Regions from separate parts of the Promicromonospora sp. NPDC060204 genome, predicted to be linked through region 1. Evidence: riboswitches for the same ligand, from Rfam matches in the RefSeq annotation. Region 1 holds a riboswitch; each other region holds the start of a gene.

Region 1 (10,483 bases):
GTCTCCCGCCGCACCACGTCGAGGGCGCGCCGCACGGCGTCGATCCCGTCGGCGTCGAGCATGGAGGTCGGCTCGTCGAGGAGCAGCAGGCGGGGCGACGGCGCGATGGCCGCCGCGAGCGCCACGCGCTGCAGCTCGCCGCCCGACAGCTCCGCCGTCGCCCGCCCGGCCAGGGCCGCCGCCCCGGCCCGGTCGAGCGCGGTGCGCACGGCCGGCCCGATCAGGCCGGGGTCGATCGCGAGGTTCTCCAGCGGGAACGCGACCTCGTCGAGCACGTCGGGCAGGCAGACGCCGGACTCCGGGTCCTGGGCCACGACGCCCACGACGTCGGCCAGCCCCGCGATCCCGGTGCCCACCAGGGAACGCCCGGCCACATGCACCGCGCCGTCCACCTGCGCGTGGACGGCGTGCGGGACCGCGCCGTGCAGCATCCGGAGCAGCGTCGACTTGCCGGATCCCGACGGGCCGAGCACGAGCACGCCCTGCCCGGCCTCGATCCTCAGGTCGACGGGTCCCACGCCGTCGCCGGTGCCGTAGACCGCCTCCAGGCCGGCGGCCTCGACGATGGTCGCCCCGACGACGGCGGCCTCGACGACGGCGGCGGTAGCGTCAGCGCTCACGGCGCGCCACGGGCCCGCGCAGGGCGGCGTCCGCCCGGCCGATCGCGAACTCGTCGAGCACGCCGGTGCCGTGCAGGCGGTCGACGATCACCTTGGCGAGCAGCCCGCCCAGCACGAGGCCGGAGACGAGCTGCATGCCGAGGCGCAGCGCCAGGATGTCCTGGCCGTACCAGTCGAACCGGAACGCGGACCACACGAAGACCAGGCCCGCGCCCAGCACGCCCGACGCCGCGTACACCCCCCACCCGAACCGGCGGTAGCGGGTCAGCGCGAACGGGAGCTCGCTGCCGGCGCCCTGGATCGCGGCGGCGACCAGCAGGAGCGGTCCGACCGGGGAGCCCAGGAACACGACCTCGACGACGGACGCGATCACCTCGGCGATGATCCCCACGAAGGGCTTGCGGATGATCGCGACGGCGATCGGCGCCACCAGGAGCCAGCCGCCCAGCAGCACGTGCTGCGCCAGGTCGCCGGCCGGTCCCATCGCCACGGCGAGCCCGTTCCAGGCCTGCACGAGCGCCCAGTACAGGAACCCGAACACCACGCCGAGCATCACCATGAGCACGATGTCGCGCAGCGGCAGCCGCGCGCGGCGGCGCTCCGACGTCCCGCTCATCGGGCGCCACCCGCGTGGCTCGGGCTGTTCACCGAGAGGGTGAGGTGGCTGGTGACGTGCTGCACCGTGCGGCCCGCGAGGACCCAGCCGGCGAAGGCGCTGGCGAGCACCCGGCCGGCGTCGCCCTCCAGGCGGGTGACGAAGTGCTGCGAGCCGCGGAACGTCCCGTTGTCCCTGGCGAGCTCGATCGCGGCGTAGATGTCGCGCATGTGGTCCGGCGTGACGTCCGCGCGGACGTCGTCGGCCAGCGGGTACAGCGCCCACTCGGCGGTGACGAAGCGGCCGGTGTCGCGGCCCTGCGGCACCTCGGTGACGCGCGGTCCGGCTCCGCCGGGCAGCTCGCAGGCCACCTCGCCCGGGCAGCCCCGGGACAGGTGCACGGTGATCGCCGCGTGCCTGCCCGACGCCGCGATCCCGGCCGTCAGGTCGGTCACGTACCGCAGCAGGTCGGCCTCGGCGCCGCCCACGTAGGTGCTCACGTCGCCGGTCTCGACGACCAGCCCCGTGGTGTCGGCCTGCCGCAGCGCGCCCAGGATCACGTCGACGTAGTCGTCCGACATCACCGCCGCGGTGATCCGCGCGCCGACGCCGAAGCGCATCGGGTCACCGCGCAGCTCGGCGGTGTCGTCGGTCGTGGTGGCGTGGTCTGCCATCGGGGTGCTCCCTGTCCGTCGGATCTCCGTCGGCACAGGAGGACGGGGACCCTACGGCCCCACGTCCTGAGTCGCTTCCTGCGCCGGCATGATCCGGGTCAGGTTCAACGGTCGGAGTTCGAGTACTCCCTCTCAGCCCGGCATACCGGACTCCCGTGCACTGCTCCCACCGTAACAGCACGCATCGCACCACCTGGACATTCCGGCCGGGCGCTCCCAAGTGTCCGCATAGTGAGAGCAATCGCCCAGGCTCTGGTCAAGCCCGGGACGCGCACCTATACCTCGCCGTCGTCAGGAGACACCCGGCCCCGACGATCGGACGCCCTCATGCCCCTCCGCACACCCGCCAGAGCGGCCTCGCGCCGCCCGACGAACCCCCGCACCGCAGCCGCTGCTGCCGTCGCCCTCGTGCTCCTCGCCTCCGGCTGCGCCGTCGGCGCGCAGGCCGACGACGACGGCGCTGGCAACCTCTCCCCCGACGCCGCACTGCCCACCGAGGTGCCCGCGGGCACCACGCTCGCGATCGGCGACCCCACGACGCAGAAGGCCTTCGAGCTCGCCGGCGACGCGATCGACTCGGACTTCGACTTCGAGATCGAGTGGGCCAACATCTCCGGCGGCCCGCAGACCATCGAGGCGTTCAACGCGGGGGTGCTGGACATCGGCGCGGTCGCCGAGATCCCGCCGATCCACGCGGCCTGGACCGGGCTCGACGTGCAGATCTACGCCTCGCAGTACCGGGAGGACTGGGCGGAGCACCCCGTCTACGAGCTCGCCGGCGCCCCCGGCGTCGAGCTGGCGGACCTGTCCGACCTGCGCGGCAAGCGGATCGCGTTCAGCCCCGGACAGGCCCAGGGCGCGCTCGTCCTGAAGTCCCTGCGGGAGGCGGGGCTCGGCCAGGACGACGTCGAGCTGGTCGAGCTGCCGTCCACCGGCGACGTGTACCCCACGGCGCTGGCCGCCGGTGAGGTCGACGTCGCCCCGGTCGGCGGCACCGCGCTGCTGCGCTACCTCGACAAGTACGCGACCGACGGCGCGACGTCCCTGCGCCACGGCCTGCGGGACGACCCGAGCCACCTCTATGGTCCGACCGACGTGGTGCGCGACCCCGCCAAGGCGGCCGCGCTGCGCCAGTACGTGACCGCCTGGGCCCAGGCGCGGGTCTGGATCTACGAGCACCCCGAGATCTGGAAGGAGAAGTACTACGTCGAGGACCAGGGACTGACCGAGGACGACGCGCAGTACCTCATCGACACCGCGGCCCGGCCCGAGGTCCCGACGGACCTCACCGACGGGATCGAGCGCACCCAGGACACGATCGACCTGCTCGCCGGAGAGCTCGACCGGCCGGAGCTGCGCGCCACCGACCTCTTCGACGAGCGGTTCGGTCCCGTCGCCGGCGAGGCCGCCGAGCAGGCGTGGAGCACGTCGTGACCGCCGTCGTCCAGGCCCGGCCGGCCATAGCCACCGGGCGGCCGACGACCGCGCCGGGGGCCGACGTCCGCCCGGGGATCCGCCGCCTCGGCCTGCGCAAGCCGGTGCCGCTGGCCGCCGGCTCCGGCATCGCGCTGCTCCTGGCGGTCTGGGCCGCAGGCTCGGCCACCGGGCTCGTCGACCCGCGGGTGCTCTCGGCCCCGTGGACCGTGGTGACCACCGCCGTCGACCTCGCGGTCGACGGCAACCTGCTGGAGAACCTGGGCGTCTCGCTGGCGCGGGCCGCCCAGGGCCTGCTCTGGGGAGTGCTGGTGGGGGTCGTCCTCGCCCTGCTCTCGGGCCTGAGCCGCGTCGGTGAGGCCCTGCTCGACGGGCCGATCCAGGTCAAGCGCGCCGTCCCGAACCTCGCCCTGCTGCCGCTGCTCATCCTGTGGTTCGGGATCGGCGAGGAGATGAAGGTGATCACGATCGCCCTCGGCGTGTTCATCCCCGTCTACATCCACACCCACAACGGGCTGCGGTCGATCGACAAGCGGTACGTCGAGCTCGCCGAGACCCTGCGCCTGAGCCGCCGGCAGTTCGTCACGCGCGTCGTGCTGCCCGGCGCGCTGCCCGGTTTCCTGCTCGGCCTGCGCTTCGCTGTGACGGGCTCGCTGCTCGCGCTCGTCGTCGTCGAGCAGGTCAACGGCACCGCCGGCATCGGCTACATGATGGAGCTCGCGCGCACCTACGGGCAGACCGAGGTCATCGTCGTGGGCCTCGTGGTCTACGGCGTCCTGGGCTACACCGCGGACTGGTCCGTGCGCCTGCTGCAGAGGAGGGCGCTGACATGGCGACGCACGCTGGAGGACTGACCACGACCGCCGGGCGGCCCGCCGAGGCGGGAGGCCCCGGGCGCCCCGCCGTCGTCGTGCGCGACCTGGTGCGGACCTACGGGACGCCCGCCGGCGTGCTCAGCGGGCTCGACCTGGAGATCGCCGAGGGCGAGTTCGTCGCGATCCTCGGCCGGTCCGGGTCCGGCAAGAGCACGCTGCTGCGGGCGCTCGCCGGGCTCGACCACGACGTGCGCGGATCGGGCGAGGTGCAGGTGCCCCGCAACGTCTCCGTCGTCTTCCAGGACTCCCGGCTGCTGCCCTGGGCACGCGTGCTCGACAACGTCGTGCTGGGCCACGAGGCCCCGCCGGCCGAGGCCCGCGCGGCCGGCCGCGCCGCGCTGGCCGAGGTGGGGCTCGCCGGGCGCGAGCGGGCCTGGCCGAACGAGCTGTCCGGCGGCGAGCAGCAGCGCGTGTCGCTGGCCAGGTCGCTGGCCCGCAGCCCGGAGCTCCTGCTTGCCGACGAGCCGTTCGGCGCCCTGGACGCGCTGACCCGGCTGCGCATGCACGACCTGCTGCGCGACCTGCTGCGGCGGCACCGGCCCACCGTCCTGATGGTCACGCACGACGTCGACGAGGCGATCGTGCTGGCCGACCGGGTGGTCGTCCTCGACGCGGGCCGCATCGTGCTGGAGCGCCGGACCCCGCCCGGCGCGGTGCACGCCGCCCCGCCGACCGCGGCGCACGCCGCCCCGCCGACCGCGGCGCACGACGTACCGCACGACGCCCTCGACCACGAACCACACCGCACGCTGCGCGCCGAGCTGCTCGACGCGCTCGGCCTGGACCGAGAGGACACCCCATGACCGCGAACCACCGCCCGGGACGACTCAACCTCAACGCGTTCCTCATGAGCAGCGGGCACCACGAGGCGTCCTGGCGCCTGCCGGAGAGCAGCCCCGACGCCACCGGCCACGACATCGCCCACCTGCGCCGCCTCGCCCTGATCGCCGAGAAGGGCAAGCTCGACTCGATCTTCTTCGCCGACGGGCCGGGCTTGCAGGGCGACGTCGGACGGCGTCCCTCCGGCACGCTCGACCCGCTCATCGTCCTCACTGCCCTCGCGACGGCCACCGAACGGATCGGGCTCATCGCGACGGCGTCGACCACCTACAACTCGCCGTACAACCTCACGCGGCGGTTCGCCTCGATCGACCACGTCTCCGCGGGCCGCGCCGGCTGGAACGTGGTGACGACGGCGGGCCCGGAGATCGCCCGGAACTTCGGCCTGGACGACCAGCCCGCGCACGCCGAGCGCTACGCCCGGGCGGCCGAGTTCCTGGAGGTCGCCTACAAGCTCTGGGACTCGTGGGAGGACGACGCGATCGTGGCCGACAAGGCCGCGGGCGTCTGGGCCGACTCCGCCAAGATCCACCCGCCCGAGCACGTCGGCCGGCACTTCTCCGTGGCGGGCGCGCTCAACGTGCCGCGGTCGCCGCAGGGCCGGCCGCTGATCGTGCAGGCCGGGTCGTCCCAGGACGGCAAGGACCTTGCGGCGCGGCACGCGGAGGCCGTCTTCACGGCCCACCAGAGCCTCGGCGACGCCCAGGGGTTCTACCGGGACCTCAAGGCGCGCGCGGTCGCGGCGGGCCGGGACGCCGACGGGGTGCGGATCCTGCCCGGCATCGTGCCGGTGATCGGGTCGACCGAGGCCGAGGCCCGCGCCAAGGAGCGGGAGCTGGACGAGCTCATCCGGCCGGAGTTCGCGCAGCGCCAGCTCGCGCGCACCCTGCGGCTGACGCCCGAGGACCTGCCGCTGGACCGCGAGCTGCCGGCCGACCTGCCCGACGAGGACGAGATCGAGGGCGCCAAGAGCCGCTACACGCTGATCGTGGAGCTCGCCCGCCGCGAGCGCCTGACCGTGCGGCAGCTCATCGGCCGGCTCGGCGGCGGACGCGGGCACCGCACCTTCGCGGGCACCCCGGAGCAGGTCGCCGACGCGCTGCAGGAGTGGTACGACGCCGAGGCCGCCGACGGCTTCAACATCATGCCCGCCGCGCTGCCGTCCGGGCTGGAGCAGTTCACCACCCACGTGCTGCCGATCCTGCGCGAGCGCGGGCTCTTCCGCAGCGAGTACGAGGGCACCACGCTGCGCGAGCACTACGGGCTGGACCGGCCGGCCAACCGGTACGCGACGACCCGGCGCCCGGCGGCGCTGAGCACCACGACGGGAGCCTGACATGGCCGAGGACATCCTCTGGTACATCCCCAACCAGACGCACCCGGGCCACCGCGGGGACGACGCGACCCACGGGCACAACAGCCTCGACACGCTGACCGAGCACGCCACGCAGCTCGAGAAGCACGGCTGGGACGGCGCCCTGCTGGGCACGAGCTGGGGCCGCCCGGACACGTTCACCGTGGCCACCGCCCTGGCCGCCCGGACCACGACGTTCGAGCCGCTGATCGCCGTCCGGCCGGGGTACTGGCGCCCGGCGCACCTGGCCTCGGCCGCGGCCACGCTCGACCACCTCTCGGGCGGCCGCGTGCGGATCAACATCGTCTCGGGCCAGGACCACCTGGCCGCGTACGGCGACGCCGAGGGCGACCAGGCGCACCGCTACGCGCGCACCCGGGAGTTCCTGCAGATCGTGCGGCGGCTCTGGACGCAGGAGTCGGTCACCTACGCCGGCGAGCACTTCCAGGTCACCGACTCGACGCTCGACCAGCGCCCGGTGGCCCGGCCCGGCCGGCCCCACCCGCGGCTCTACTTCGGCGGCGCGTCGGCGGCGGCCGAGCGGGTCGCCGCCGCGGAGGCGGACGTGCAGCTGTTCTGGGGCGAGCCGCTGGACGGCATCGCGGAACGGATCGGCCGCCTGCGCGCCCTGGAGGCCGAGCTCGGGCGCGAGCACGCGCCCCTGGAGTTCGGGCTGCGCATCACGACGCTCGTCCGGGACACCACCGAGCAGGCGTGGGCCGACGCCGAGGCGAAGGTCGCCCGGCTGGCCGCGCAGGCGAACCACGAGGCGCCCGGCGGCCGCCCGTGGGGCAGGGCGTCCGCCGTCGGACAGCGCCGCCTGCTGGAGCTGGCGGAGCGGGGCGACGTGCTGGACGACATCCTCTACACGGCGCCCGGCCGGGCCGGCGGTGGTGGCGCCGGGACGACCTGGCTGGTCGGGACGGCGCAGGAGGTCGCCGCCGCGCTGCGGAGGTATGAACGGCTCGGCGTGACCCACTTCGTGCTCTCCGACACCCCGTACCTGCCCGAGATCGAGCGGCAGGGCAGGGAGCTGGTGCCCCTGCTCCGCGGGGCCCGTTGATCGGGGGGAGAGCACAGTCCCGGTCACCGATGTGCGCTGCCTCCGGATGCGTCCACGCAGAACACGTTTTCGCCCGTGCGCGCCACACCCGGGATCCTCCGAGGTGGCGCTACCGTACGGGTGCCCGCCAGGCAGACGTCGACGCAGACCTGAAACGGAGTTCCTGTGGCACGAGGTATCGGCATCCCCCGCCGCACCGGCGCACTGCTCGCCGCGACGGGGGTCGCGGCGAGCGTCGCCCTCGCCGGGTGCGGGGCCTCACCCGTCACCGGCGCAACGGCCGACCTGTCCCCCGACGCGGTCTCCGCCGCGCTCCAGGAGGGCGGCCACCTGCTGGTCTGGGCCTGGGAGCCCACGCTGGACCAGGTGGTCGAGAGCTTCGAGGCCGAGTACCCGAACGTGGACGTCGAGCTGGCGAACGTCGGCACGGGCAACGACCACTACGTGGTGCTGCAGAACGCGATCAGCGCGGGATCCGGCGTGCCCGACGTCGCGCAGGTCGAGTACTACGCCCTGCCGCAGTTCTCCATCGCGGGCTCGCTCGCGGACCTCGCGCCGCTGGGCGCGAGCGGGCTCGACGGCACCTACTCCCCCGGGACCTGGGGCTCGGTGACCGACGGCGACGCCGTGTACGGCCTGCCGATGGACTCCGGCCCGATGGCCCTGTTCTACAACGCGCGGACCTTCGAGGCGGCCGGCGCCGAGGTACCGGCCACGTGGGACGAGTTCGTCGAGGCGGCACGCAAGATCCACGCGCACGACAGCGACGCCCACCTCATCGCGGACGACGGCAACGCCGGGTTCGCGACGTCGATGGTCTGGCAGGCCGGCGGGACGCCGTTCACCGTCGACGGCACCACGGTGTCCGTCGACCTCGCCGACGAGGGCTCGACCCGGTTCGCCGGGATGTGGCAGCAGCTCCTGGACGAGGACCTCGTGGCGAAGGTCCCGGAGTGGTCGGACGAGTGGTTCCAGCGGCTCGGCGACGGGTCGATCGCGGCGCTGGTCACGGGCGCCTGGATGCCCGCGAACCTGGAGTCCGGCGCACCCGCGGCCGCGGGCGACTGGCGCGTGGCGCCCATGCCGCAGTGGACGGCGGGCGCCACCGCGACGGCCGAGAACGGCGGCTCCGCGCTGTCGATCACGGAGGCCAGCACCCAGAAGGCGCTGGCCTACGGGTTCCTCCAGTACGCGAACGCCGGCGACGGCGTGCAGGTCCGGCTCGACCACGGGAACTTCCCGGCCACGACGGCGGACCTCACCAGCCCCGAGTTCCTCGGCAAGGAGCCCGAGTACTTCGGCGGGCAGAAGATCAACGAGGTGCTCTCGGCGTCGGCCACCGGCGTCGTCCCCGGCTGGCAGTACCTGCCGTACCAGGTCTACGCCAACAGCGTGTTCCCCGACACCGTCGGCCAGGCGTACACCGGCTCGACGCCGCTGGCCGACGGCCTGGCCGACTGGCAGGACTCCATCGTCAAGTACGGCAACGCGCAGGGCTTCACCGTCTCCGGACCGTGAGCAGGCCCGTGCTGCCCGCGGGCGCGTGAGCGGCCGCCGCCGGGTGGACCTAGCCGAGCACCAGCTCGCGGAGCCCGGCGTCCGACGCCGCCTGGGCGTCCCGGTCGTACGTCGAGCTGAACGCCATGATCTCCTGCGTCCCCGTGATCTCCGCGAGCCGGTCCAGGTGGCTCCGCACCGTGGCGGGTGAACCGACGGCGCCCTGCGCGAGGTGCGCCTCGACGCGGTCGCGCAGCTGCTGGGTCCAGGGCTGGGCGCGGATCGCCTCGACCGGCTCCAGCGGGCCGAACTCGCCCGTCTGCCGGGACCGGGCCATCGCCCATGCCTCCGGCAGGGCCAGCTCGCGCGCCTCGGCGTCGGTGTCGGCCACGAGGACGTCGAGCGAGACCGTCACCGACGGTTCCGGGGCACGCGGTGAGGGCCGGAACTCCGTCCGGTACGCCGCGAGCGCGTCCGGCAGCGACGGGCTGCGGAGCACCGGCCCGCCGACGACCACCGGCAGCCCCAGGCCGGCGGCGACGGCGAGGCCCCGGCCGGTGGCGAGCACGTAGAGTGGGACGGCGCGCGCGGCGGCGGGCCGGGCGGTGACCGCCGCGGTGCCGTCGAGGTGGTCGCGCAGCTCCGCGATGTCCTCCGGGAACGTGTCCGGGGCGTCCGCACCGTGCCGGAGCGCCCGGCGGACCGGGGCCGTGAAGCCGAGGGTGCGCCCCACGCCGAGGTCCACCCGGTCCGGGTAGAGGGCGTCGAGCATCAGGAACTGCTCGGCCACCACCAGCGGCTGGTGGTGGGGCAGCATCACGCCGCCCGAGCCGATCCGGATCGTCGAGGTGTGCGCCCCGAGGGCGCCGAGCAGCACCGGCGGCGACGCCGAGGCGATCCCCGGCACGGCGTGGTGCTCGGCGACCCAGAAGCGGTGGTAGCCCAGCCGCTCGGCCGACACCGCCCGCTCGATCGTGTGACCGAGCGAGGCGGCGTCGGAGTATCCGGTGCGGGTGCGGGAACGGTCCAGGAGGGAGAGCCTCACACGAGCCCTCAACCCCGGGGGCGCCCGGGCGCTTCCCGACGCCGACGCGACCCCGCCCCGGGCTACGGCGTGGGCCGCGTCGGCCGCGTCGCCGTCATCGGCAGCTCGCCCCGCAGCATGCGGCCCCCGTCGTTCGTCAGGCGCAGGTAGTAGTCCGAGGAGCAGGCGGTCCCGTCCTCGTCGAGCGCCCAGATGCCCGAGCCCGCGGGCACGTCGCCCGCCGACGCGGCGGTCTTGGCGATCTGGTTGCCCTCGTTGTACTCGTCGAACATCGAGATGTACGCGCTGGCCACCCCCGCCCGGGCGTGGTTCCAGAACTGCCGCCACATGAAGTCGCCGTGCACGCGCTGCCGCTCCTGCAGGTCTCCGGGCAGCACGCAGGGCTGGTAGTCGATGCCGAGGCGGGTGCACTCCGCCAGGTCGGGAACGGTCGCGCGGGCGTAGAAGTCGTCTGCGCCGCCGACGTTGCCGATCCGCCCGACGAGC
Region 2 (7,547 bases), on a different contig from region 1:
CGACCGGGAGAAGGACCGCGCCGCGATCCGCGGCATCCCGGTGATCCTGGCCGACTTCGGCCTGCGAGTGGTCCCGCTCGACGACGACGCCGGATGGGAGGCCGCGGACGCTCCCGTGCCCGACCCGCGGGGCGTGGTCCGCGGCTGGCGGATGTTCGGGCGCGGCCGGACGGAGCAGCCGGGCGAGTCCTGACGTCGGCCGGGCCGTTCCGGGCTGACAGGACGTTCCGGGCTGACAGGATGGGCCCCATGCGAAGCGTCACCCTTCTCGGCTCCACCGGTTCCATCGGCACGCAGGCCGTCGACGTCATCGGGCGTAACCCCGACCGGTTCTGCGTGGACGCGCTGTCCGCGGGCGGCTCGGACCTGCCGCTGCTCGCCCGGCAGGCGGCCACGCTCGGCGTCCGCGCCGTCGCCGTGGCCGACGCCGCCGCGCGCCCCGCCCTGACCACCCTGCTGAGCGAGGCCGGCGCCGACGGCGTCGAGGTGCTCGCCGGACCCGACGCCGCCACCGAGCTGGCCGGCCGGGGGAGCGACGTGGTGCTCAACGGCATCACCGGCTCCGTCGGGCTGCGCCCCACGCTGGCCGCGCTGGGTGCGGGCTCGACGCTGGCGCTCGCGAACAAGGAGTCGCTCGTGGTGGGCGGCGCCCTGGTCAAGGCCGCCGTGCGGCACGAGGGTCAGATCGTGCCCGTGGACTCGGAGCACTCCGCGATCGCGCAGTCGCTCCGCTCGGGCTCCTCGGCCGAGGTGCGCAGGCTCGTGGTGACGGCCAGCGGCGGGCCGTTCCGCGGCCGCTCGCGGGACGACCTGCGCGACGTGACGCCCGCCCAGGCGCTGCGGCACCCCAACTTCGCGATGGGCCGCGTGGTCACCACCAACTCCGCGACGCTGGTCAACAAGGGTCTGGAGGTCATCGAGGCGCACCTGCTGTTCGACCTGCCGTTCAGCGCCATCGACGTCGTGGTGCACCCGCAGCAGATGATCCACTCCATGGTCGAGTTCGTCGACGGCTCCACCATCGCGCAGGCCGGGCCGCCGCGGATGCTCGTGCCGATCGCGCTCGGCCTGTCGTGGCCGGACCGGCTGCCCGACGTCGACGTCGGTATCGACTGGACGCAGGCCGCGAGCTGGGAGTTCCTGCCCCTGGACGACGACGCCTTCCCCTCCGTCCGGCTGGCCCGCCAGGTGGGCGAGGCCGGCGGGACCCACCCCGCCGTCTACAACGCCGCGAACGAGGTGTGCGTGGACGCCTTCCACGACGGCACCATCGGGTTCCTCGACATCGTCGACACCGTGGCCGCCGTGGTCGAGGCGCACGGGACGACGGCGGCGGGCGACGCGGGATCGGTCGAGGGCGTGCTGGAGGCCGACGCCTGGGCCCGGGCCGAGGCGGCGGAGATCCTCAAGTCGGTGTGACCCCCCGACTGACTCGCCGGCCCGACTCCGCCGAGTCAGCCAGCTGGTCGGACCACCCGACTGACTCGCCGGGTTGGCTTCGCCGAGTCAGCCAGGTGGTCCGACCAGCCGACTGACTCGGCATCCTTTGGTCGGGCGGGTCAGTCGGGTGGTCGGTGGGTCAGGTGGTCGGTGGGTCAGGCGGTCGGTGGGTGGGTCGCGTGGGCGTGGTTGACCGGGCCGTGGCCTTGCCACGGGCCCGACGCCGTCCCCGTTCCGCCGACGACGAGGGCGTCCGCCGCACGCAGCGCACCGGTCAGGTACTCCTTCGCGGCCCGGACCGCCGGCTCCCACCCGTCGTGCGCGGGGCGCAGCACGGCGCAGGCCGAGCTGAGCGTGCAGCCCGTGCCGTGGGTGTTCCGCGTGGGGATCCGCGGCGCGGCCAGGGCGACGACGCCGTCCCCGCCGACGCCGTCCCCGCCGACACCCTCCGGACCGAGCCCCGGGCCCGCCAGGTGGTCGACCGACTCCGCCGAGTCGAGGTGCCCGCCCTTGACCAGCGCGAACCCGGTGCCGAGTGCCCGCAGCGCCCGCGCCTGGTCGGCCGCCTCGGCGCCGTCCCGGGCCGGGTCGACGCCCAGCAGCACCGCGGCCTCGGGCAGGTTCGGGGTCACCAGGTCGGCCAGGGGGAGCAGCTCGTCGCGCAGCACGGCCTCGGCGTCGGGCGCGAGCAGCCGGTCGCCCGACGTCGCGACCATCACCGGGTCCAGCACCACGAACGGCGCGCGCCCCGAGGCCCGCAGGTCGCGCAGGGCGGCGGCGACCGCCCGGGCGACGGCGGCGTCCGTCGTCATGCCGATCTTGATCGCGTCCACGGCGACGTCGGCGAACAGCGTGTCGAGCTGCGCGCGCACCATGTCGGCGGGCACCGGGTGCACCCGCGTCACCCCGGTCGTGGACTGCGCCGTCAGCCCCGTGAGCACCGCGCAGCCGTAACCGCCGAGCGCCGCGAAGGTCTTCAGGTCGGCCTGGATCCCGGCGCCGCCGGACGGGTCCGACCCCGCGATCGTCAGCGCCACGACGGGGTGGCCGGGCGGGCGGACGCGCGGGGCGGCGTCGACGCGCGCGGCGGCGTCGGCGGGACGCGCTTCGCCGGGACGCGCTTCGACCGGGCGCGCGACGTCGCCGACCTGCGCCGCGCCCTGTGCGGGCGCGCTCACGAGACCGGCCCCGTCGTCGCCCCCGAGCGCACGCCGGAGCGACCCTCGGCCCGCGCCGCCGCCCAGGCCCGCGCGAGCTCCCGCGCCGCGGCGGCCGGGTCGAGCCGACCGCAGACGGCGGAGACGACGGCGCTGCCGGCCGCACCGGCGCCGTGCAGCGCGGCGACGTCGTCCGCCCGCAGCCCGCCGATCGCGACGCACGGCAGCGACGCGGCGGCTGTGACGACGCCGAGCCGGGCGAAGCCGATCGCCGGCCGGGCGTCGGACTTGGTCAGCGTGGGCCGCACCGGGCCCACGCCGAGCAGGTCGACGGTGCCGGCCGGCAGCCCGGCCGCGGCCCGGGCCTCCTCGGGCGTGCTGACGCTCAGCCCGAGGTGCCGGTCCGGGCCCAGCAGCCGGCGCGCGGAGACGGGGTCGAGGTCGCGCTGGCCCACGTGGGCGCCGTCGGCGTCGATCGCGAGCGCCACGTCCACCCGGTCGTCGACCACGAGCGGTACCCCGAGCGGCCGCAGCAGGGCGACCAGCGCGCGGCCGAGGTCCACGAGCTCGCGGGTGGTCGCGCCCGGGTCGCGGAGCTGGACGGCGGTCACGCCGCCGTCGACCGCCGCGCCCACCGTGGCGACGACCCCGGCGGGGCCGCCGCACTGCTGGGTGTCGGTAACGAGGTAGACGGACGGGTCGAGGCGGATCCGGGCGCTCACGCCTCGGCCCGCGCGGGCTCGTGCCCGGTGGCGGGCTCGTTCACCAGCCCGGCGCCGAACCCGACGGCCTCGGGGTCGACGTCGAACACGCGGTCGACCAGCTCGACGGCGAAGCTGCCGGGCGTGGTCGAGGTGGTGCGGTCGGCGGCGACGCAGAGCCAGGCCGTCGCGGCGGTCGCGGCGAGCAGGCGGTCCTCGGTGACGGCGGAGCAGGCCGCGACGAGCGCGCCGAGCGAGCAGCCGACGCCGGTCACGCGCGTCATCAGGGACGTGCCCGCCTGGACGCGCACGACGCGCACGCCGTCGGTGATCAGGTCGGACGCGCCGCTGACGGCGATCACGGCGCCGGAGGACCGGGCCAGGCCGAGGGCGACGTCCCGCACGCCGTCGGGCGTGTCGAGGGAGTCGACGCCGCGGCCGCCGGCGCCGCCGGCGAGCGCCTGGATCTCGGACGCGTTGCCGCGGACGACGGCGGGGCCGCGCGCGAAGAGCTCGGCCGCGAGGCGGGTGCGCAGCGGCAGCGCGCCGATGGCCACGGGGTCGAGCACCCAGGGCACGCCCGCGGCGGTGGCGCCGTCGACAGCGGCGCGCATGCCGTCGGCCTGGCCGCCCTCGACGGTGCCGAGGTTGATGAGCAGACCTCCGGCGACGCCGGCCAGGACGGGCGCCTCCTCGGGGTCGGCGACCATGGCCGGTGCCGCGCCGGCGGCGAGCAGCACGTTGGCGGTGAAGTTGGTGACCACGACGTTGGTCACGCAGTGCACCAGGGGTGCTGTGTCGCGCACCGCGGTGACGACCGACGCGACGGCGTCGGGCAGGACGGAGCTCATGAGGCGTTCCCTTCGCTAGCACTACCTAGATCAGGTTCCACGGGTGCATCTCAGCCGGGCTGGTGCCCGGCGCCCCGCGCCAAGTGGGCCCACCCTAGCCGCGGACGGCGTCCGCCCGAAACCGTCCCGGCGGGTGGGGCGCTAGCTCGGGCCGGTCGCGTTCCACTCACTCGCGAGCACGCCCATGACGACGTCGTCGTGGTAGCGGCCGGCGTGGAAGACGGCTTCCCGGCGTCGTCCCTCCACCACGAACCCGCACCGTTCGTAGGCGCGTCGCGCGTCGGTGTTGAAGCCCCAGACGCTCAGCTCGACGCGGTGCAGGTTCATCTCCTGGAAGGCGTACCGGAGCAGCACGCGGACGGCGTCCGACCCGTACCCGTGCCCGGTGTGCTCGGGGCCGAGGATGATGCCGAGGGTGCCCGTGCGCTGCGGAAGGGTCGCCCCGTGGAGGGTGACGTGCCCGACGAGGCGGGGGTCCTCAAGGGTCTCGACGCTCAGGCCGACCGCGCCCGGGTCGGTGTTGGCGCTCCACGCGCGGAACAGGTCGGCGGCCGTCCCGGCGGGCCGCGGGCGCACGGTGGGCTGCTGCAGCGGCTGCCACTCGGTCTCCCGCCACCACCGGTCCAGGTGCGGCACGTCCTCCTCGGCGAGGGGGCGCAGCCGGACGGTGCGGCCGAGCAGCAGGCCGCGACCGTAGTCCCGGGCACCTTCGCTGCTGGTGAGGCCGCCCGCCGTCACGCGCGGTCGCCGCCCTGGCCTGCGGGGTCCTTGCCCGCGCCGTACCGCAGCCCGTCGACGAGCAGGTCGAGCATGCGTCGGCCGTGGTCCGGCTCCTCGTCCTCCATGGGCAGCGACAGCTTGGACACGGCGTACAGGAGGTCCTGGGGGCTGACGACGGCGCGGACGGCGCCGGCCGCGACGGCGGCGTCGAGCAGCGAGCCGAGGGCGGGCCCGAGCCGCCCGATGAAGTAGGCGGGCAGCGCGTCGAACGCCGGGTCGCCCGAGTGCAGCGCCGAGGCGAGCCCGCGCTTGGTCACGAGGAACTGGGTGTAGCGGTGGAGCCACTTCTCGAGCGCGACGACCGGCGGGTGCTCCGCGGCCAGGACGGGGGCGGCGTCGGCGGTGGCGTCGACCTCGGCCTGGAACACGGCCTTGACCAGGTCGGACCGCTTGGGGAAGTGGCGGTAGAGCGTGCCGACGCCGACGCCGGCCAGGTCGGCGATCTCTTTGGCGGGCGCGTCGACGCCCGACGTGCCGAAGACCTGCTTGGCGGCGTCGAGCAGCGCGTCGATGTTGCGCTGCGCGTCGCGGCGCAGGGGCCGCTGCTCTGTGTGCTGGGTCACTTCTCTCCATGGTCTCTTGCTAACCGGAACGGCTTTCCATATGGTTCTGGAAGAGCGTTCCGCTTAGCTCCAGAGTACGCCACCGCGGCGACGCCCACCAGACCTCTCGACCCCAGGAGGGCCCCATGCACTACCGCAGCCTCGGCCGGACCGGCATCAAGGTCAGCCCCTACGCGCTCGGCGCGATGATGTTCGGCGCGATCGGCAACCCGGACCATGACGAGTCGGTCAAGATCATCCACAAGGCCCTCGACGCGGGGATCAACTTCATCGACACGGCCGACGCCTACTCCCGCGGCGAGTCCGAGGAGATCGTGGGCAAGGCGCTCAAGGGCCGCCGCGACGACGTCGTGCTGGCCACCAAGGTGCACCTGCCGATGAGCGACGACCCCAACCACCGGGGCAACTCGCGGCGCTGGATCATCGCCGAGGTGGAGAACTCGCTACGCCGTCTGGGCACCGACCACATCGACCTGTACCAGATCCACCGGCCCGACCCGGATACCGACGTCGAGGACACGCTCGCCGCGCTGACCTACTTGATCAACTCCGGCAAGGTGCGGGCCATCGGCTCGTCCACCATGCCCGCCGCCGACATCGTCCAGGCGCAGTGGGTGGCCGAGCGGCGCGGCCTGGAGCGGTTCCGCACCGAGCAGCCGCCGTACTCGATCCTGAACCGCGGCATCGAGCGCGACGTCCTGCCGGTCGCCCAGCAGTACGGCATGGGCACCCTCGTGTGGAGCCCGCTCGCCGGGGGGATGCTCACCGGCAAGTACCGCAAGGGCCGCGCCAGCGACGCCCACCGGGCCCAGTACGGGTTCGCGCACCTGCAGGACGAGCGGCGCCTCGACGTCGTCGAGCAGCTCATCCCCGTCGCGCAGGACGCCGGGATCCCGCTGAACCACCTCGCGATGGCGTTCGCGATCGCGCACCCGGGCGTGACCTCCGCGATCATCGGCCCGCGCACCATGGAGCACCTCGACAGCGCGCTCGCCGGCGCAGAGGTCAGCCTGAGCGACGAGATCCTCGACCGGATCGACGCCATCGTGCCGCCCGGCACCGACATCGGCCGCCTCGACATGGCCTACGACCCGCCGGCCATCCAGCAGCCCACCCTGCGCCGTCGTCCGGCCGAGCAGCGCGCGGCCGCGGCCTGACCCGGCCGTCGCCTGGCCCGGCCTCACCCACCGCACGAAGGGAACCGTCATGACACATCGCCAGCACCCCCTCGGTACCGGATTCACCGCCGCTTCCACGGTCGACGACGTCCTCGCGGGCGTCGACCTGACCGGCAGGAACGCCGTCGTCACGGGCGGGCACTCCGGCCTCGGCCTGGTCGCCACCCAGGCACTGGCCCGGGCCGGTGCCTCGGTCGTGGTCGCCTCGCGCGACCCGGAGCGCGCCTCTGCCGCGGTCGCGGGGATCGAACGCGTCGAGGTCGGCCGGCTGGACCTGATGGACCCGGCTTCGATCGACGGCTTCGTCGAGCGCTACCTGGGCTCCGGCCGACCGCTGCACGTGCTGATCAACAACGCCGGCTACCCGGCGCCGGCGCGGATCGAGCGTGACGCGCGCGGCTACGAGGCGCAGCTCGCCACCAACCACCTCGGGCACGCCCAGCTCACCCTGGGCCTCCACCCGGCGCTCCGGGCGGCCGGCGGCGCCCGCGTGGTCACCACCACGTCCGGTGCCCAACGGATGTCGGACATCCTGTGGGACGACCCGAACTTCACCGCCGGCGGCTACGACCCGGGGCTCGCCTACGCCCAGTCCAAGACGGCGAACGTGCTGTTCACGGTCGAGCTCGACCGGCGCTGGGCGGACGAGGGGATCCGCGCGTACGCGCCGCACCCCGGCATCGTGCCGGCGACGTCCTTCAACCGTTCCGTGGGCGAGGCGGCGCAGCGTGCGATGCGCCTCATCGACGACGCCGGCAACCCGGTCATCGACCCCGAGCACGGCAAGAAGACGCCGGAGCAGGGTGCCGCGACGATCGTGTTCGCCGCGACCAGCCCTCTCCTGGCCGACGTCGGCGGCGTCTATCTCACCAACAGC
Region 3 (10,483 bases), on a different contig from region 1:
CGTCGGCCTCAGCGGCGAGGGCATCGACTTCGCCTGGGTGCTCGCCCTGCTCATCGGTGGCCTGATCGCGGCGCCGATCGCGGCCTGGCTGGTGCGCCTGGTGCCGCCGCGCATCCTGGGCTCGCTCGTGGGTGGTGTCATCGTGCTCACCAACTCGCGCACCCTGCTCAACAGCGACTGGATCTCCGCGCCTGACGGCACGAAGAGCGCCGTGTACGTGGTGATCTGGCTCGGCTGGGCCGCCGCCGTGATCTGGTCCGTGCGCGCCTACCGTCAGGACAAGGCCGCCGAGGCCGTCGTCGCGTCCGAGGAGCCGGAGGCCGATAGCGTGTCGGCATGACGTCCGACCGGGTAGCGGTGATCACCGTCTCCGACCGTTGTGCACGCGGTGAGGCCGAGGACCGGTCCGGCCCGACGGCGGTGTCGCTGCTGGAGCAGGCCGGCCTCACCGACGTGCGCACCCGTGTGGTGCCCGACGGTGTCGAGTCGGTCCGAGATGTGCTGCAGTCCGTGATCGACGACGGCGCCCGGCTGGTGATCACCACCGGCGGCACGGGGATCACCCCGCGCGACCTCACGCCGGAGGGCACGCGCGCGGTGCTGGACTACGAGATCCCGGGGATCAGCGAGTCGGTGCGCCAGCAGGGCATCGCGGCCGGCGTAGCCACGGCCGCTCTCTCCCGGGGCCTGGCGGGCGTGGCGCGGGCCGCGGACGGTACACGCGCTCTCGTCGTCAACCTGCCTGGGTCGTCCGGCGGCGTGCGCGACGGCCTCCATGTGGTGCTCACCCTCTGGCCGCACGTCCGTTCCCAGCTGACTGGCGGCGACCACTGACCAAGGGGGTCAGCCGCCCGCGAAGGGCGGGAGGACGTCTACCGTGACGCCGTCCGGGATCTGCGCCTCGGCCGAGGTCGTCCGGGCGCCCGCCACCAGCAGCACGCACTTCGGCAGCACGGCGTCCAGGCCCGGGTGCGCGATCGTGAGCGCACCGCGGAGGGCGGCTACCGACGTCGGGCCGCCGAGCTGTTCGGTGGCGAGCCCGGCTGCCTCCCGGGCGCCGGCGAAGTAGCGGACGGTGATCACCCCGCCAGATTAGCCGTCCCGCAGAGCGCCGGACTGCCGTCTCAAAAGCGCCTACGAGGCCCGTTTCACCCGCGATCGTCCAACCTATGGATATCTCCGATCGGTCTGATTGACATACTCTGGCAAAACGCCGTAGCGTCCCGCCCCAGTTGGCCCATACCCGACCAGGGCGATGGGAATACTTGGAATTGGCTGTTCCCCCTCGACGGAAGGAAGGTGCGCACGTGCGACCTTCAATCAGAGCCGCCGCTGCGGCCTCGGTCGTCTCGCTGCTGGCGCTGGCCGGGTGCTCGTCCTCGGCGGGGAGCACCGATGCGGAGTCGATCAGCATCGTCGGTTTCGCAGTGCCCGAGACCGCGAACAAGGCAATCGCCGAGGAGTTCGCGAAGACGCCCGAGGGCGAGGGCGTCACGTTCACGACGTCGTACGGCGCGTCCGGAGACCAGAGCCGCGCGGTCGCGGACGGTCTGCCCGCCGACTATGTGCACCTCTCGGTGGCATCGGACGTCGACCGCCTGGTCGACGCCGGCCTGGTGGACGAGACCTGGGACGACGGCCCCGACAAGGGCATCGTGTCCACCTCGATCGTGGTGCTCGGGGTTCGTGACGGAAACCCGAAGGACATCCAGGACTGGGACGACCTCATCAAGCCCGGCGTTGAGATCGTGACCCCCAACCCGGCGTCGTCGGGCTCGGCACGCTGGAACGCGCTCGCCGCCTGGGGCCACGTCACGCAGAACGGTGGCAGCGAGGAGGAGGCGACCGAGTACCTCGACAAGCTGTTCGCCAACGTGGTCACGCTGACCAACAGCGGCCGCGATGCCACGACCGCGTTCCTGGGTGGTACCGGCGACGTGCTCCTCGCCTACGAGAACGAGGCGATCCTGGCCTCGCAGAGCGGGCAGGGCTTCGAGTACGTGATCCCGGAGACCACGCTCCTCATCGAGAACCCGGGGGCCATCCTCAACGACGCCTCGGCACCGAGCCAGGCATGGATCGACTTCGTGCGCGGGCCGGAGGGGCAGAAGCAGTTCGCCCTGACGGGCTTCCGACCGGTGAACCCGGACGCTCCGGGTGAGGTGGACTTCGACGCGCTCGGCATCGAGCCGGGCGACATCAAGGGCGCGCCGGACCCCGCAGACCCGTTCCCCGCCGTCCACCACCTGCTCACGCTGGAGAACGACTTCGGCGGACCCGGCTGGGACGGTGTCAAGGACAAGCTGTTCGGGGACGGCAAGGACGGGGCCCCGCTGGGCATCGTCACCGAGTCGATCGAGAAGTCCGGGAAGGCTTCGGAGTAGCGCATGAGCGTCGCGAGTCAGCGCCCGGTGGCCCAGAGCCACCGGGCGCTGCCCAACAACCTCACCCGGCTCTCCGGTATCGGGCTCGGCGTGACCATGCTGTGGTTCAGCCTGCTGGTGCTGATCCCCCTGTCGGCGGTGCTGGTGGCCGCGACGTCCGGGGGCTGGGACGAGTTCTGGCGACAGCTCACGAACGAGCAGACCGCTGCCGCGATCCGGCTCACGGTGACGGCATCGACCGTCGTGACCCTGGTGAACGTGGTGATCGGCACCGTGATCGCCTGGGTGCTGGTGCGTGACCGGTTCTGGGGCAAAGGCCTCCTGGAACTGGTGATCGACGTGCCGTTCGCGCTGCCGACCATCGTGGCGGGCCTCGTGCTGCTGTCGCTGTACGGCACGGAGAGCCCGCTGGGGCTGCACCTGGCCAACACCGAGTGGTCGGTGTACCTCGCCTTCGCCTTCGTTACGCTGCCCTTCGTGGTGCGGATGGTGCAGCCCGTGCTCGAGGAGATCGACGCGGAGACGGAGGAGGCGGCCGCGTCGCTCGGGGCGAGCCGGGCCGTCGTCTTTCGCCGGGTGATCCTGCCCAGCCTGGCCCCCGCGATCGCGTCGGGCGCGGCACTCTCCTTCGCCCGGGCCATGGGCGAGTACGGGTCCCTGGTGCTGCTCAGCGGGAACCTGCCCTTCGAGTCGGAGGTGACGTCGGTGCGCATCCTGAGTGCCATCGAGAACGACAACGCGGCCGGCGCGGCGGCGATCGCGTCGGTGCTGCTCCTGATCTCGCTGGCCGTCATCGTGGTGCTGGACGTCGTGCAACGGAGGGTGGCCCGCCGTGGCTGAGCGCCGCAGGGACCGCCCGGGCCCGGTCACCTACCTGCTGCGGATCGTGGTCATCGCCTATCTCTCCCTGCTGGTCGTCTGGCCGGTGGCACTGGTGGTCACCAACACGTTCGCCAACGGCATGGACGCGCTGAACCGGGTGTTCGCCGACCCGGGTACCGTGGCCGCGCTCCAGCTCACCGTGGTGGCCGCCCTCGCCGCGACGGTGCTGAACACCCTGTTCGGGGTGAGCGTCTCGCTGCTGCTGGTGCGGGCCGAGTTTCCCGGCAAGCGCGCACTGAGTGCGCTGCTGGACCTGCCGCTGTCCGTGTCGCCGGTCGTGGTGGGACTGGCGCTGGTGCTCGTGTACGGCGGGCGGAACGGGTGGTTCGGTCCGGCGCTGGAGAGCTGGGGGCTGACGGTGGTCTTCGCGCTGCCGGGGATCGTGCTGGCCACGGCCTTCGTGTCGTTGCCGCTGGTCGTGCGCGAGGTCGTCCCGGTGCTCCGGGAGATCGGGACCGAGCAGGAGGAAGCCGCTGCCAGCCTGGGCGCGAGCACCTGGCAGACGTTCTGGCGGATCACCCTGCCCAGCATCAAGTGGGCCCTGATCTATGGCGTGGTCCTCACGCTGGCCCGGTCCCTGGGCGAGTTCGGCGCGGTCAAGGTGGTGTCCGGCAACGTGCTGGGCCAGACCCGGACGGCGACGCTGGCGGTCGAGGAGCGGTACCTGAACTTCGACCAGGAGGCGGCCTACGCCATCGCGTTCCTCCTGGCGAGCGTCTCGGTCCTGGCCATCGTCATCGTCTTCGTGCTGCGAGCCGTCGGCTCGCGGCGATGAACCTGGAGAGCAGCAGCACATGAGCATCGAAGTGTCGGGTGTCAGCAAGCGGTACGGCGACTTCGTCGCCCTCGCGGACATCGACCTGACCATCCCCACCGGCGGGCTCACCGCGCTGCTGGGACCCAGCGGCGGCGGAAAGACCACGCTGCTGCGGATCATCGCGGGGCTGGAGGACGCGGACGGCGGATCGGTGGTGATCGAGGGCGTCGAGGCCACCGACCTGCCGGTCCAGAAGCGCAACGTGGGCTTCGTGTTCCAGCACTACGCGCCGTTCAAGCATCTGTCCGTGGCGCGGAACGTCGCGTTCGGGCTGGAGGTGCGCGGCCGCTCTCGGGCCGAGACCCAGGCCCGGGTCGCCGAGCTGCTCGACCTGGTGCACCTGTCGCAGTTCGCGCACCGGTTGCCGTCCCAGCTCTCGGGCGGCCAGCGCCAGCGGATGGCGCTCGCGCGGGCGTTGGCGATCCAGCCCACGGTGCTGCTCCTGGACGAGCCGTTCGGAGCGCTGGACGCCAAGGTGCGCAAGGAGCTGCGCGACTGGCTGCGGCGGCTGCACGACGAGGTCAACGTCACCACGGTCTTCGTCACCCACGACCAGGAGGAGGCGCTCGAGGTTGCCGACGAGATCGTCGTGATCAACGAGGGGCGCATCGAGCAGATCGGCTCCCCGGAGGAGCTGTACGACAAGCCCGCCAACGACTTCGTGATGGGCTTCCTGGGCCCGGTCACCCGGCTCGGCGGCAGCCTGATCCGGCCGCACGACATCGACGTGGCGCGCGCCCCGGGCACGCCTGGGACGACGGCGGGCGTGGTCACCCGGGTGCTCCGCGTCGGGTTCGAGGTGCGGCTCACCGTCCGCACCGACCAGGACGAGGCCGTGCTGATCACCCTGACCAGGACGCACGCGCGCGGGATAGCGGTGGGCGACGACGTGTGGATCGCGCCGACCGAGGGCGCGCCGTCGTCCCCGTGAAGTCCGGGCGCCGGCGAGTCGGCGGACCGCGATCAGGCCTCGCGCACCCAGTCGCCCGACTTGCCGCCCGTCTTGCGCTCCAGCCGCACGTCGGCGAGCGAGACCGACTTGTCCAGGCCCTTCACCATGTCGATCACGGCGAGGCCGGCGACCGCGACGGCGGTGAGCGCCTCCATCTCGACGCCGGTGCGGTCGGCCGTGCGGACGGTCGCGGTGACGACGACGCCGTCGTCCGTCACCTCCAGGTCCACCGCCGCGCCGTGCACGCCGATCACGTGAGCCAGCGGCAGCAGGTCGGGCGTCTTCTTCGCCGCGGCGATTCCTGCGACGCGGGCCACCGCGAGCACGTCGCCCTTGGGCACGGCGCCGTCGCGCAACGCCTGGACGACGGCGGGGGCGCAACGGACGAGGCCCGAGGCGGTCGCCGAGCGGACGGTCGGCTGCTTGGCGGTGACGTCGACCATGCGGGCCTGGCCGCGGTCATCGAGGTGCGTGAAGCTCACGGCACCAGGGTGTCATGCCCTCACACGGTGCTGCGCCGTGCGGCGATCCGCACGGCGGCGCGGTGCGCGCCCTTGGCGGCGAGGCGCTTGGCGAAGACCGCGGTGCCGGCGGCGACGGCCGCGAACACGGTCGCCTGCAGCAGGTCCAGCTCCGGGTCGTCGGGCTTGTTGGGCGCGTCGTTTCCGGTCACGCCCTTCCAGATCATGCTGACGGCCTTCTGGGCGACCCAGCCGGCCGCGATCGTCAGGGCAAGGGTGCCGACCTTCTCACCGAGTGTCTGTTCCGTCTCAATCTGGGCCATCTCTACACCGTAGCCCTCGACGGCCGACTAGGCTGCATGGAAACGACAGGGGAGCGCCCCGATGGCGCTGAGAGTGCGGAGAGCCGCAGACCCTTGAACCTGATCCGGTTGACACCGGCGGAGGAAGTCGGAGGCACGATGTTGCGTCTTTCCGGTGCCCACGGGGGCACCATCCCTGCTGCTGCGGCCGCGCTGTCCGTGGCCCTGCTGCTCGCCGGGTGCTCCGGCGGCTCCGGCTCCGGCGACGACGCGTCCGGCACCGGTGACCCGGGGACCGTCACCCTGGTGACCCACGACTCCTGGGCGCTCGACGAGAAGCTGATCGACCAGTTCGAGCAGGAGTCCGGCACGACGGTCGAGGTCAGCGCCGCGGGCGACGCGGGCACGCTGGTGAACCAGCTCGTGCTGACCAAGGACGCCCCGCTCGGCGACGCCGTGTTCGGCATCGACAACACGTTCGCCTCCCGCGCGCTGGAGGCCGGCGTGGTCGAGGAGTACACGCCCGCGGACCTCCCGGAGGGTGCCGAGCAGCTCGGCGGAGCGCTCACGCCCGTCGACCAGGGCGACGTCTGCGTGAACGCCGACGAGGCCTGGTTCGAGGAGTCCGGCCTCGACGTGCCGACGACGCTGGAGGACCTCGCCGACCCGCAGTACAAGGACCTGCTCGTGGTGACCAACCCGGCGACGTCGTCCCCGGGGCTCGCGTTCCTGCTGGCGACGATCGGGGCGTTCGGCGAGGACGGGTTCGAGGACTACTGGGCGTCGCTCGTGGACAACGGCGTCAAGGTCGCCGACTCGTGGGAGGACGCGTACTACGTCGACTTCTCCGGGGCGGGCGAGGGCGGCGAGCGGCCGCTCGCGCTCTCCTACGCGACGTCGCCGGCGTTCACGGTGAGCGAGGACGGCTCGGAGTCGACCACCAGCGCGCTGCCGGAGACCTGCTTCCGGCAGGTCGAGTACGCGGGCGTGCTCACGGGGTCGGACAACCCGGAGGGCGCACGGGCGCTGGTGGACTTCCTGCTCACGCACGACGTCCAGGCCGCCCTGCCCGAGTCGATGTACATGTACCCGGCCGACGCGGCCGTGGAGCTGCCCGCCGACTGGCAGAAGTTCGCGCCCCAGGCCGACGCCCCGTTCGAGGTGGACCCGGCCGACGTGAGCGAGCACCGCGACGAGTGGATCGAACGGTGGACCGAGACCGTCGTGGGCTGAGCCGGAGGCGCAACGCAGGGTGGGGGCCGAGGAACGAGGCACCCGCCCGGAGTGGAGCCGCAGGCTCAGCCCACCAAAGGCGGAGCGTGAGCCTGGGCCCGACCCGGAGCAGCGGGCACGGCCTCCGGCCCGCGCCCCTGCTCTGGGGGTTGGCGGTCGCCGTCCCCCTCGGCTTTCTCGCGGTCTTCTTTGCGTGGCCGGTGGCGGCGCTCGTGGTCCGCGGCTTCGTGCCCGACGGCGCGCTCGACCTCACCGGGTTCGTCGAGGTGCTGACCCGCCCGCGCACGTGGCGGCTCGTGGGGCTCACCCTCACCCAGGCGGTGCTCGGCACGGCGTTCTCCGTGCTGCTCGGCCTGCCGCTCGCCTACCTCCTGTACCGGCGGTCGTTCCCCGGGCGCAGCCTCGCGCGCGGGCTGGTGACCGTGCCGTTCGTGCTGCCCGCCGTGGTGGTCGGCGTCGCGTTCCGCGCGCTGTTCGCGCCGAGCGGGGCGCTCGGGTTCCTCGGGCTGGAGGAGTCGCTCGCCGGGATCGTCGTCGCGCTCGTGTTCTTCAACGTGTCCGTGGTGGTGCGCACCGTGGGCGGGCTCTGGGAGCGGCTCGACCCCCGGGCCGAGGAGGCCGCCGCGTCGCTGGGTGCCGGTCCGGCCCGCGTGTTCCGGACCGTCACGCTGCCGTCGCTCGCGCCCGCGATCACCTCGGCGGCGTCGGTGGTGTTCCTGTTCTGCGCCACGGCGTTCGGGGTGGTGCTCGTGCTCGGCGGCGTGCGGTACGGCACCATCGAGACCGAGATCTGGACCCGCACCACGCAGTTCCTGGACCTGCGGTCGGCCTCCGTGCTGTCGGTCCTGCAGCTCGTGGTGATCAGCGCCGCCCTGGCCGTGTCCGCGCGCGCCCGCCGGCGGCGCGAGGCCGCGCTGCACCTCGTCTCCGCGCGGCGTTCGGCACGCTCCCTGTCCTGGCGAACGCCCGCCGACGTGGGCGCGGCGCTCGCGGGCACCGCGATCGTCGCGGTGCTCATCGCCCTGCCGCTCGCCGGTCTGGTCGTCCGCTCGTTCCGGGAGCCGGACGGGTCGTGGGGCCCGGGGAACTACCTGGCGCTCGGCACCACCGGCGAGCGGAACGCGCTCGTCGTCACCGTGTGGGAGGCCACCGCGACGTCGCTGCGGATCGCGCTGTCCGCCACCCTGATCGCCCTGGTCGTAGGCGGTCTCGTGGCGCTCGTCGTGTCCCGGCGGCCCCGTTCCGTGGGCGCGCGCCGCGCCATCGGCACGCTCGACGGCCTGTTCATGCTGCCGCTGGGCGTCTCCGCCGTGACCGTCGGGTTCGGTTTTCTCATCACCATGGACCAGCCCGTGCTCGGCGTGGACCTGCGCACCTCCGGGCTGCTCGTGCCGGTGGCGCAGGCCGTCGTCGCCGTACCGCTCGTCGTGCGCACCGTGCTGCCGGTGCTCCGGGCGATCGACCCCCGGCTGCGGGAGGTCGCCGCGGTGCTCGGCTCCGGGCCGGGGCGCGTGCTGCGCACCGTTGACCTGCCGATCGCCCTGCGGTCGGTCGGGCTGGCCACCGGGTTTGCGTTCGCGGTCTCGCTCGGCGAGTTCGGCGCGACGTCGTTCCTCGCGCGGCCCGACGGCGCCACCCTGCCGGTCGTGATCTACCGCCTCATCGGGCGGCCCGGGGCCGAGAACTACGGGATGGCGCTCGCGGCGTCCGTGGTGCTCGCCGCGCTGACCGCGACCGTCATGATGGTGGCGGAGCGACTGCGTGACGACCGCGCGGGAGGAGAGTTGTGATGGCGGGGCTGGAGATCCGGGACGTCTCGGTGCGGTACGGGACCGGTACGGCGGGCGTGACGGCGGTGGACGACGTCTCGCTGACCGTGGCGCCCGGCGAGGTGCTGGCGCTGCTCGGTCCGAGCGGGTGCGGCAAGTCCTCCCTGCTGCGCGCCGTGGCCGGGCTGGAGCCGCTGGCGGGCGGGCAGGTGCTGTACGACGGCGCCGACGTCGGCCGCCTGCCGGTGCACCGGCGCCGGTTCGGGCTGATGTTCCAGGACGGCCAGCTCTTTCCGCACCGGGACGTGCGGCGCAACGTGGCCTACGGCCTGGAGACGCTGCCGCTCACCCGCCAGGAGCGGGACGCGCGGGTCACCGAGCTGCTGGAGCTCGTGGGGCTCGCCGGGTACGAGCAGCGGGCGGTCCCCACGCTGTCCGGCGGTGAGCAGCAGCGGGTCGCCCTCGCGCGCGCCCTGGCCCCGCGGCCGCGCCTGCTGCTGCTGGACGAGCCGCTGTCCGCGCTCGACCGGCAGCTCCGCGAACGGCTGGCCGGCGAGGTGCGGGTAGCGCTCGTCGAGACCGGGACGACCGCCGTGTTCGTGACGCACGACCACGCCGAGGCCTCCGCGGTGGCCGACCGGGTCGGGGTCATGGACCGGGGCCGCCTGCTCCAGGTGGCCGCCCCGGAGGAGCTGCGCACCGCGCCAGCGTCGGACCGCGTGGCGGAGTTCCTGGGGCTGCGCGCCTAGCGCGGCCTCAGGCCGCGCCGGCCTGCTGGACGAGCAGCGCCACCTGGGTGCGGTTCTCCACGCCGAGCTTCACCAGCACGCTCGAGACGTGCGCCTTCACGGTCGGGACGCTGAGGTAGAGCCGCCGTCCGATCTCCGCGTTGGACGAGCCGCGCCCGATCTCGACGGCGACGTCGCGCTCCCGGCTCGTGAGCCGGTCCAGGGCGCTCCGCGCGTCCCGCGCCTCGCCGCCCCCGGCGGCGACCGTCTCCATCAGGCGGCGGGCGATGTCCGGCGCGAGCACGGGCTCGCCGTCGGCCGCGGCGCGGACCGCCGCGGCGATCCGCGCGGGCGGCATGTCCTTGAGCAGGTAGCCGGCGGCCCCGGCGCGCAGCGCGCCCACCACCTCGGTGTCGGTGTCGAAGGTCGTGAGCACGACGACGGCGGGCGGCGAGGGCCGGCCCCGCACCCGGCGGGTGGCCTCGATCCCGTCGACGCCCGGCATGCGCAGGTCCATGAGCACGACGTCGGCCGGGTGGGCGTCGAGCACCCCGGCCACGTCCCCGCCGTCGGCGGCCTCGCCGACCACGCGGATGCCCTCGGCGCCGTCGAGCATGAGGCGCAGGCCCGCACGGACCAGGGCGTCGTCGTCGACGATCACGAGGCGGGTCTCCATCAGGCCCACGGTATCCGCGCCTCCAGGGTAAAACCAGCAGGTGAGCGGCCTGCGTCGAGCGTGCCGCCCAGCAGCTCCACCCGTTCGCGCAGGCCGACCAGGCCGGTCCCGGGTGCGCTGTCGGGGGTGCGCTCGGGACCGTCGTCGGCCACGACGACCTGGACCTCGTCCGCACGCGTGGTCACCGTGACCCGGACGGCCGCGCCCGGCGCGTGCCGGCGGGCGTTGGTCAGGCCCTCCTGGACCACGCGGTAGGCGGCGATGGCGACGGCGGGGGAC

What was found. Region 1 has a riboswitch for thiamine pyrophosphate ahead of ACFWEJ_RS14770 (YkoF family thiamine/hydroxymethylpyrimidine-binding protein). Riboswitches for the same ligand answer to the same signal wherever they lie in the genome.
Region 2: it holds a riboswitch for thiamine pyrophosphate, as region 1 does, so the genes downstream of both, thiM (hydroxyethylthiazole kinase) here and ACFWEJ_RS14770 (YkoF family thiamine/hydroxymethylpyrimidine-binding protein) in region 1, are expected to answer to the same signal.
Region 3: it holds a riboswitch for thiamine pyrophosphate, as region 1 does, so the genes downstream of both, ACFWEJ_RS11180 (thiamine ABC transporter substrate binding subunit) here and ACFWEJ_RS14770 (YkoF family thiamine/hydroxymethylpyrimidine-binding protein) in region 1, are expected to answer to the same signal.

The regions. Positions count from the first base shown of each region.
Region 1 is NZ_JBHWZO010000104.1:9,341-19,823, reverse strand. It holds partial or broken gene ACFWEJ_RS14780 (ABC transporter ATP-binding protein) at 1-620, opposite strand, end outside; gene ACFWEJ_RS14775 (ECF transporter S component) at 610-1,236, opposite strand; gene ACFWEJ_RS14770 (YkoF family thiamine/hydroxymethylpyrimidine-binding protein) at 1,233-1,889, opposite strand; TPP riboswitch at 1,948-2,056, opposite strand; gene ACFWEJ_RS14765 (ABC transporter substrate-binding protein) at 2,217-3,323, shown strand; gene ACFWEJ_RS14760 (ABC transporter permease) at 3,320-4,177, shown strand; gene ACFWEJ_RS14755 (ABC transporter ATP-binding protein) at 4,153-5,001, shown strand; gene ACFWEJ_RS14750 (LLM class flavin-dependent oxidoreductase) at 4,998-6,374, shown strand; gene ACFWEJ_RS14745 (LLM class flavin-dependent oxidoreductase) at 6,376-7,455, shown strand; gene ACFWEJ_RS14740 (ABC transporter substrate-binding protein) at 7,621-8,973, shown strand; gene ACFWEJ_RS14735 (MsnO8 family LLM class oxidoreductase) at 9,023-9,997, opposite strand; gene ACFWEJ_RS14730 (glycoside hydrolase family 71/99-like protein) at 10,060-10,483, opposite strand, start outside.
Region 2 is NZ_JBHWZO010000263.1:644-8,190, forward strand. It holds partial or broken gene ACFWEJ_RS24230 (RyR domain-containing protein) at 1-193, shown strand, start outside; gene dxr (1-deoxy-D-xylulose-5-phosphate reductoisomerase) at 250-1,419, shown strand; gene thiD (bifunctional hydroxymethylpyrimidine kinase/phosphomethylpyrimidine kinase) at 1,596-2,477, opposite strand; gene thiE (thiamine phosphate synthase) at 2,615-3,319, opposite strand; gene thiM (hydroxyethylthiazole kinase) at 3,316-4,149, opposite strand; TPP riboswitch at 4,139-4,236, opposite strand; gene ACFWEJ_RS24255 (GNAT family N-acetyltransferase) at 4,291-4,887, opposite strand; gene ACFWEJ_RS24260 (TetR/AcrR family transcriptional regulator) at 4,884-5,492, opposite strand; gene ACFWEJ_RS24265 (aldo/keto reductase) at 5,618-6,649, shown strand; gene ACFWEJ_RS24270 (SDR family NAD(P)-dependent oxidoreductase) at 6,699-7,547, shown strand, end outside.
Region 3 is NZ_JBHWZO010000068.1:9,422-19,904, reverse strand. It holds gene ACFWEJ_RS11225 (sulfite exporter TauE/SafE family protein) at 1-340, shown strand, start outside; gene ACFWEJ_RS11220 (molybdenum cofactor biosynthesis protein B) at 337-834, shown strand; gene ACFWEJ_RS11215 (MoaD/ThiS family protein) at 844-1,083, opposite strand; gene ACFWEJ_RS11210 (sulfate ABC transporter substrate-binding protein) at 1,308-2,384, shown strand; gene cysT (sulfate ABC transporter permease subunit CysT) at 2,388-3,224, shown strand; gene ACFWEJ_RS11200 (sulfate ABC transporter permease) at 3,217-4,041, shown strand; gene ACFWEJ_RS11195 (sulfate/molybdate ABC transporter ATP-binding protein) at 4,061-5,014, shown strand; gene moaC (cyclic pyranopterin monophosphate synthase MoaC) at 5,047-5,517, opposite strand; gene ACFWEJ_RS11185 (DUF4235 domain-containing protein) at 5,538-5,819, opposite strand; TPP riboswitch at 5,857-5,962, shown strand; gene ACFWEJ_RS11180 (thiamine ABC transporter substrate binding subunit) at 5,958-7,031, shown strand; gene ACFWEJ_RS11175 (ABC transporter permease) at 7,118-8,821, shown strand; gene ACFWEJ_RS11170 (ABC transporter ATP-binding protein) at 8,821-9,549, shown strand; gene ACFWEJ_RS11165 (response regulator) at 9,557-10,204, opposite strand; gene ACFWEJ_RS11160 (sensor histidine kinase) at 10,204-10,483, opposite strand, start outside.